2 regions of the Mesorhizobium sp. M0676 genome follow, and region 2 is predicted to be linked to the other one. Evidence: riboswitches for the same ligand, from Rfam matches in the RefSeq annotation. Region 2 holds a riboswitch; the other holds the start of a gene.
The links. A riboswitch is a leader RNA that binds a small molecule or an ion and turns the genes downstream of it on or off. The one in region 2 is predicted to bind thiamine pyrophosphate.
Positions count from the first base shown of each region.

Region 1: it holds a riboswitch for thiamine pyrophosphate, as region 2 does, so the genes downstream of both, thiB (thiamine ABC transporter substrate binding subunit) here and NKI35_RS13905 (YkoF family thiamine/hydroxymethylpyrimidine-binding protein) in region 2, are expected to answer to the same signal.

Region 1 is NZ_JAMYPU010000044.1:28,305-32,521, reverse strand. It holds gene NKI35_RS29140 (ABC-F family ATP-binding cassette domain-containing protein) at 1-1,502, opposite strand, end outside; gene NKI35_RS29135 (thiamine diphosphokinase) at 1,504-2,163, opposite strand; TPP riboswitch at 2,326-2,440, shown strand; gene thiB (thiamine ABC transporter substrate binding subunit) at 2,484-3,491, shown strand; gene thiP (thiamine/thiamine pyrophosphate ABC transporter permease) at 3,712-4,217, shown strand, end outside.
Region 2 is NZ_JAMYPU010000010.1:184,129-188,345, reverse strand. It holds gene NKI35_RS13925 (DUF1236 domain-containing protein) at 291-620, shown strand; gene NKI35_RS13920 (hypothetical protein) at 719-934, shown strand; gene NKI35_RS13915 (DUF2934 domain-containing protein) at 1,026-1,265, shown strand; gene NKI35_RS13910 (hypothetical protein) at 1,424-1,675, opposite strand; TPP riboswitch at 2,018-2,130, shown strand; gene NKI35_RS13905 (YkoF family thiamine/hydroxymethylpyrimidine-binding protein) at 2,121-2,729, shown strand; gene NKI35_RS13900 (ABC transporter permease) at 2,985-3,872, shown strand; gene NKI35_RS13895 (ABC transporter ATP-binding protein) at 3,823-4,217, shown strand, end outside.

The DNA.
Region 1 (4,217 bases), on a different contig from region 2:
TCGTCGAGCCGGGTGCCGCCGCGCTGCGCCAGCATGTCGGAATAGCCACCGGCATATTCGATCCAGCGGCCGCCTCCGTCCGGGGCGATGATGCTGGTGACGGTGCGGTCGAGGAAGTCGCGGTCGTGGCTGACCAGGATGACCGTGCCGGCAAAGCCGGCGACAAGTTCCTGCAACAGTTCCAGCGTCTCCATGTCGAGATCGTTGGTCGGCTCGTCGAGCACCAGAAGGTTGGCCGGCCGCGCCAGAACACGCGCCAGGAGCAGCCGCGCCCGTTCGCCGCCGGACAGCTCGCGCACCGGGGTGCGCGCCTGTTCCGGCTTGAACAGGAAATCCTTCATGTAGGACACGACATGGCGCTGCTCGCCATTGATGACGAGGTTTTCGCCGCGCCCGTCCGTGAGATACTGCGCCAGGGTCTCGGCCGGATCGACCGCCTCGCGCTTCTGGTCGAGCGTGGCGATTTCCAGATTGGTGCCGAGCCGCACCGAGCCGGCGTCGGGCTTCATCTCGCCGGTGAGCATCTTCAACAGCGTCGTCTTGCCGGCGCCGTTCGGCCCGACAAGGCCGATGCGATCGCCGCGCTGAATGCGGGTCGAGAAGCCTTTGACCACGGTGAGGTCGCCAAAGCTCTTTTCGATGTTCTTGGTCTCGATCACCAGCTTGCCGGATTCGGCGGCGTCGCTGGCCACCATGGTGGCCGAGCCCTCGGCGCCGCGATGGCCGCGAAAACGCTGGCGCATGGTCTGCAGTTCGCCCAGGCGGCGCATGTTGCGTTTGCGGCGAGCCGTCACGCCATAGCGCAGCCAATGCTCCTCGCGCACGATCTGGCGGCCCAGCTTGTGCTGTTCGCGCTCTTCCTCTTCCAGCACAAGGTCGCGCCATTCCTCGAAATGGCCAAAGCCCTTGTCGAGGCGGCGGGTCTGGCCACGGTCGAGCCAGACAGTGGCGCGCGAGACGCGTTCGAGGAAGCGACGGTCGTGCGAGATGACGATCAGCGCCGAAGATGTCCGGACAAGCTCTTCTTCCAGCCATTCGATGACCGACAAATCGAGATGGTTCGTCGGCTCGTCAAGCAGCAGAATATCGGGTTCGGGCGCCATGACGCGGGCAAGTGCTGCGCGGCGCGCCTCGCCACCGGAGAGATCGTTGGGGTTCTCCGTGCCGGCGAGGCCGAGATGCTCCATCAGATATGTGGCGCGGTAGGGATCGTCGGCAGGCCCAAGCCCGGCCTCGACATAGGCACGCACATTGGCAAAGCCGTCCATGTCGGGCATTTGCGGGAGATAGCGCACCGTTGCCGAAGGCTGGCGGAAGACCTCGCCGTCTTGCGGCTCGATCAGACCGGCGGCAATCTTCAGGAGCGTCGACTTGCCGGAGCCGTTGCGGCCGACGAGCGCGATCTTGTCACCGGCGGACGCCGTCAGTTCGGCGCCATCGAGCAGCGGCGTGCCGCCAAAGGTCAGTCTTATGCCGTCGAGGTTGAGAAGGGGCGGGGCCATGTCAGCTTTCAGGCAAGGGATAGGGGTGGGCGAGCAGCAGCGCGCGGCCATGGCCGAGCTCGATTTCGAGGCGGCCCCCGGTCTTGTTGGACTTGACCTCGTTCGAGATGGTCAGCGACGAGCCGAACACGACCTCGACATGGTCGAGCGGCCACTTCGCGCCGGACACCGTGAGGCCCGAAAGATCGGAAAAGCCGAGCACCGAAAACAGCGTTCCGTCGGCATAGTCGAAGCCGGCCTTGCCGGGCAGCAAAGGGGCGCCTTCCTGCGCTCCGCTGGTCAACAGCACTTTTGTGCCGGCCTCGGCCAGCCGCAGGCTGAGCGCCAGATGGAGGAAGGCGTGGTCGGCGCGCTTGCCGCCGAAAGCGCCGGCCAGCACCAGGCTGGTGGCGCCGCGTTCCAATGCCGCCGCGATCGCCAGTTCGCCATCGGTCTTGTCCTTTTCGGAAGGAAACACCTCCCGCGGCACGGCGGCGAGATCGGCAGGCAGGTCCGCCGGCACGGAATCGAAATCGCCGACCCACAGCTCCGGCATCAGGCCGATCAGGCGGGCATGACCGATGCCGGCGTCGGCGGCGATGACGCGCGTGCCCGCGACCTGGCGGTCGAGCCGCGGCGTGCGGACGAGATCGCCGCCAAGCAAGATGGTGAATGTGCTCATATCCGCTGGCCCTTACCAGCCCCGCCGACGAAACGGAAGGCCGAGCGGCACCGTCACTCTTTGTTGGAGCATGATCTTTTTCCGGAAACGGATTCCACTTTCCGGGATCATGCTCGGGCAAACTTCCGCTTGCGTGGCACCTTGGCCGGGCCTATGTGTCGAAACGCTCTAACGGGGTGCCGGACGCGATCTTCGCGGACCGGCTGAGAGGCAGTCTCGCCAACCCGCTGAACCTGATCCGGTTTGTACCGGCGGAGGGATTAGACGCTTCGGACAGCCCGACGCCTCAATTCCTTTCAACACGAATGAAGGAGGCGCCGATGCGCATGTTTTTGTCCCGTCTTGTCCCAGCGCTGGGGCTTGCTGTTTCGCTACTGGCAAGCCCTGCGTCCGCGCAGGAAAAACTCACGATCTATACCTATGAGAGTTTCACTGCCGACTGGGGTCCGGGCCCCCAGGTGAAGAAGGAATTCGAAGCCGAGTGCGGCTGCAGCGTCGACTTCGTCTCGGTGGCCGACGGCGTCGCGCTGCTCAACCGCGTCGAGCTCGAAGGTGCCTCGACCAAGGCCGATATCGTGCTTGGTCTCGACACCAACCTCACTGCGGAAGCCAAGGCTTCCGGCCTGTTTGTCCCACATGGCGCGGTGGCTGAAAACAACGTGCCGGGCGGCTGGAGCGACGACACTTTCGTGCCCTATGATTATGGTTATTTCGCCGTCGTCTACGACACCGAAAAGCTGAAGAGCCCGCCGAAGAGCCTGAAGGAACTGGTCGAGGGCGATGCCGCCGACAAGATCGTCATCCAGGATCCGAGGACGTCGACGCCGGGCCTCGGCCTGCTGCTGTGGGTCAAGTCGGTCTATGGCGACAAGGCGCCGGAAGCCTGGGCGAAACTCAAGGGCAAAGTGCTGACGGTGACGCCGGGCTGGAGCGAGGCCTACGGCCTGTTCACCAAGGGCGAGGCGCCGATGGTGCTTTCCTATACGACGTCGCCGGCCTACCACATGGTGGCCGAGAACACCGGGCGCTACCAGGCGGCCTCGTTCGAGGAAGGCGAGTATCTGCAGATCGAGGTCGCCGGCATCACCACCACGGGCGCGAAGAATCCGCTGGCGGCGAAGTTCCTGGCCTTCATGACCGGGCCGAAATTCCAGGATGTCATTCCGGAGACCAACTGGATGTTCCCGGCCGGGAAAACCGACAAGCCGCTCAATCCGGCTTTTGATAGGCTGGTCAAGCCGGCGAAGACCTTGCTGTTCAGCCCGGAAGAGCTCGCGGCAAATCGCAAGGCCTGGGTGGATGAATGGCTGGCGGTGATGAGCAAGTAGCTTTGGCTGTATGATCGAAAGATGAGTGCCCTACGGCGCCCCCCTCTGTCCTGCCGGACATCTCCCCCACGAGGGGGGAGATTGGCTATCGTCGGCGATTTCGCCAGTCGCCAAGGTTGCAGGAATAAGCGGGGCGCGGAAATAGCTGATCTCCCCCCTTGTGGGGGAGATGTCCGGCAGGACAGAGGGGGGCGCGAAGGAACGCGACGCCCGGTAAAGAGTGCAACGCTCTGACGCCCGCATCACGGCCGGCATTGTCGCGCTTGCGGCAATCGCGCTGCTGATCGGTGGCGCCTTCGCCGGCCTTATCCGCGAAGGCGCGCACGACCTTTCCGGCGCCGCGTCCGCCTTTGACCTCTATCTCCTGCGCGTTGTCCGCTTCACGCTCTGGCAGGCTGCGCTCTCGATGCTGCTTTCCGTCGTACCGGCGCTGTTCGTCGCCCGCGCGCTGTCGCGGCATCCGCGCTTCTTCGGACGCGGCTTCATCCTGCAGCTGTTTACTGTGCCCCTTGCCTTGCCGGCGATTGTCGCAGCGCTGGGCATACTGGCGCTCTATGGCCGCGCCGGTTATTTCGCCGCGATCGGTGGCCAGAGCTGGCCCGACATCTATGGGCTGCCGGGCATCCTCGTCGCCCACGTCTTCTTCAACCTGCCGCTGGCCACCCGGCTGTTCCTCGAAGCGCTGGGCACGGTGCCGGCCGATCAATGGCGGCTGGCGAGCCAGCT
Region 2 (4,217 bases):
TTGGCCGGGCGACGCGGTCACCGGATCAATGCCGGCGCCGGCCGCAATCGCCCGGAATTGGAGCCGTGCATCATCCATGTCGAAGGTCTCCTGAGGGATTGTGCTTCAATGCGAATCTTGCGGGTGCGGGTTCTGCTGGCATGACCGGGAAGCCGATCAATTTAGTCTCCGCTTGCGGAACAAGACCGTACCGGCTGCGTTTGCCTCCAGGAGCCCGCCACCTCGATCTGCGCTGTTTTCGCCTCATGCGGGAACACGGCGGAGCTCGCCAACAACGACAGGAGACGAAGATGAAAACCATCCTTATTCCCGCCGTCGCCGGGCTCGCCATGATCGCTGGTATCGGCATTGCCGCCGCCGACGAGGTCATCGTCACGCAGCCGGCACAGCAGCAGGTGATCATCACCCCGGAACAGCGCACGGTCGTGCACCAGTACGTAAAGAAACATCCGCTTGCCTCGGTCAATCTGCTCGGCGTCGAATTGAATGTCGGCACTGCCTTGCCTGATACTGTCGAGCTGCAGGAGGTTCCCGACGTTCAGTACAGATACGCCGTCGTCGACAACCATACCGTGTTGGTCGACCCCAGCACGCGCAGGATTGTCGAGGTGGTCGAGTAACGCTCGACAACCTAACCATTCATCGGTGATACGGCCCTGTCGTTCTTCCTAAAAGGGCGGCAGGGCCGAATGATGAACATGATGAAAGGAGAATTGCCATGTTGCCGCATGTCGAGACCCCGAACTCCGCCAATGTTGCGGCGTGTTGCGACAAGTTGCTGGCCGAGCGCAACACGGCGCTGTTATCGATGAAGGAAGCGATCGCGCTCCTGCGGGAGCGCACCGGCACCGATCGTTCGGATGCCGACCTCGCGGGGCTGATCGTCAAGAAAGCGGCGCTGCTCGGCGTTGCGGTGATTTCCGACCCGCGCTGAGATGTCTCGTCACTCAAGACGCCGGCCGAATTTTCGGCTAATGTTTCGTGGAATCTGGACCAACCGACCGGACCCAACCACGGAGGCTTAAGTGACGGACGACAAACAGGACCGCATTCGCCAGCGCGCGCACGAGATCTGGGAAAAGGCCGGCCGGCCTGAAGGCGCGCATCAGGAACACTGGGAGCAGGCCACGGCTGAAGTCGACGGCGCGGTCGCCAAGCCCAAAAAGGCGGCGAAGAAAGCTGACGCCAAGCCCGCCAAGGCAGCCGCCAAGCCAAAGGCAGCGAAGCCTGCCGCCGCAAAGTCCGGCAAAGCCAAATCGAAATAAGGCCAAGTCGAAATAAGTCAGTCGAAATAAAGCAAGGCCGGAATTCGCTGGCCGGGCCATCCTTGGCGCCCGCCGTTCAGGCGCGCCCGAGCCTCTCAACCTGACGAATTGCGCCTGCGACGGGCAGCGCAATTCCTTGTGTTTGGCGACAGGCGCCCTCATGCCTCCCAGGCATAACTCGACAGCGCAAAGCGAATGCCGGCAGCTGTCATGGCCAGTTCGCATTCGGTGATCTGGCGCAGGTGGCGCAGATAGCGCGTCACGGTCTGTGGCAGCCAGCCGGCGCAGGCCTCTACATAGGCGCGGCTGTGAACAAGGGTGCCGGTCGACAGCCTCTCGTCCTTCTCGGCAACGACTTTCAGATATTGGCGGATGAAGCGGATGTCGTCGGCGATGTCCTGGCTGGCCATTCGCCAGGCCCCGGCGAGGCGTTGGCACTGATCGAATGACAAGGGCAACAAAGGGGGCGGCAATAAAGGCGGCGGCAACGACGGAGATGACGGCAAAGGACGAGAGAGATCGGCGAAGGCAACATGGTTCGCTGTGCTCAAGGACATTCCTCTCTGCGAAAAGAGATATCGTACTTTATGTACGAATGAGCGTCAAGCCAATTTCGTACAGTTGGGACGATAACGCAACGAACTGACGAGTCGTCTGTTAACGCCCGGGCGCCCGGCACGTCTGGCCCAAAACACTTTCCCGCAGTGCCTCAACAAACGGCTTCCCCAATGCCGCGAACAATGCTTTAACCCGCCCATCCACAGGGGTGCTCCGTATCGTCGGGGCTGAGATGAGGGCGGCAAGCCTTCGGACCCTAAAGCTGATCTGGATAATACCAGCGGAGCGAGGCGGGCGATGTTTTCAGGCGCACAGATTTCCCTTTATCCCATGACCGACGATTTCGTCGGCGTCATCCTCGGCGCGCTCGGCGCGCTCGATCCCTGGCGCGACCGGCTGCGGATCGAAACCGATGACATCTCGACCCTTATGGTCGGGCCGCCCGAGGTGCTGTTTCCCGCCATGCGCGACCTGTTCGTCGCGGCGGCCAAAAGCGGCAAGCACTGCGTGCTTTCGGCGGCGGTCTCGCGCGGCTGTCCGGGCGAGCCCGACGATCCGATCTGCCGCTCCGACGAGACCGGCGGCCCCGCCATTCCGCTGGACGAGCGCAAGATCGCCGCGATCCGCGCTGTCCAGGCCACGCCGTCGACCGGCCAGCCGGTGGCGGCGCAGTTCTCGCTCTACGTTATGGGCACGGGCGACCATATGGACGAGATCTACGGCTGCATCGATTTCCTGAAACAGTCCGGCGTCTTTGAGCGCTCAAAGAACTTCTGCACCAAATTGCGTGGCGATGCCGGTGCGGTGTTTGCCACGCTCAACGAGGCCTTCTGCCGCTTCGGCCCCGGCGCCGGCCACGTCACCCTCGACATCACGATCTCGGCGAACAGCCCGAGCGCCGTCTGAGCCGCGGCTCAAGCGTCGTTCCTTGAGGATATTGCCGTGGCTGGTTTATCTGACCCATTGCGTGGAGGAGATGCCTCTGACCCCTCAGCACAAAGAGGAGGGGAGCCATTGGCGATTGGCGAAGACCGCGATGCCCACGAATCTCCCCCCTCGAGCAGGAGATGGCCGGCAGGCCAGAGGGGGTCCCAGCGCGTGGAGCGCCGACGTCCTTTTCGCATCGGCAAGGCGTGGGCGCTCCATGCGAGACGACCCCCTCTGTCGCCTTCGGCGACATCTCCCCCTCGAGGGGGGAGATTAGCCGCCGGCATCGCCAAGACCATCCCCGCCGCCTTCGCTTTCGCCCTGCTCCTCGCAGCCTGGGAGCTCTACGCCCGCTACGGCGGTGTCGCCCCCACCGTGCTGCCGGCGCCGTCGCGCGTGCTGCAGCAGGCCTGGGAGCATCGCGCCGCCCTGGCCGACAACACGCTGCCCACCATCCGCGCCACATCAGCCGGCTTCGCCTGCTCGTTGGTCGCTGCCTTCGTGTTTTCGGCGCTGGTCGATTTCTTGGCCCCGCTGCGCCGCGCGCTGTTTCCGCTGCTGATCGTCAGCCAGACCTTGCCGCTGGTCGCGATCGCGCCGCTCATCGTGCTGTGGTTCGGCTTCGGGCTGATGCCAAAAATCCTGCTTGTGGCGCTCGTCACCTTCTTCCCGATGATGGTCGCGCTGGTCGAAGGTTTTGCTGCGACCAGCAAGGAGATTTCGCAGATGCTCGCCGCCATGGGGGCAGGGCGCTGGCGTATCTTCTGGCTGGCGCGCCTGCCTTCGGCGCTGCCCTATTTCTTCGCTGGGCTGCGCATCTCCATCACCTACGCCGTGGTCGGCGCTATCTTCGCCGAATATGCGGGGGCGGCGAAGGGGCTGGGCATCTACATGCTCAATGCCAAGAACAACTTTCGGCCCGATCTGGTGCTCGCCGCAGTCGCCGTCAGCGCCGCGCTCACGCTTGTCTTGTTCGCCATTGCGGTGCTCGTCCAGCGTCTCGCCATGCCTTGGGAAAATGCGGGGAGCGAGACCGCGACGTCAAGGTTGAAGCTGCAGAAGAGAACCGTCAATGACGCGGCTCGAACTCCGGGACATCAGGAAGAACTTCGGCGCGCTTGAGGTGCTCGCCGGAATTTCGCTTCATGTCGCGGCCGGCGAGTTCGTTTCCATCCTCGGCCCTTCCGGCGCCGGCAAGTCGACGCTGTTCCAGCTGCTGACCGGCGCGCTGAAAGGTGAGGGCGACATGCGCTTCGACGGCGCGCCAATGCAGGGCAACCCCTTCGCCTTCATGCCGCAGCGCGACTCGCTGATGCCGTGGCGGCGCGTCATCGACAATGTGACGCTGGGGCTGGAAGTGCAGGGTCTTGGCCGCAAGGCGGCGCGCGAACGCGTCGCGCCGTTGTTTGCCGAGTTCGGCCTTGCCGGCTTCGAGCGCGCCTGGCCGGCGGAGCTTTCCGGCGGCAT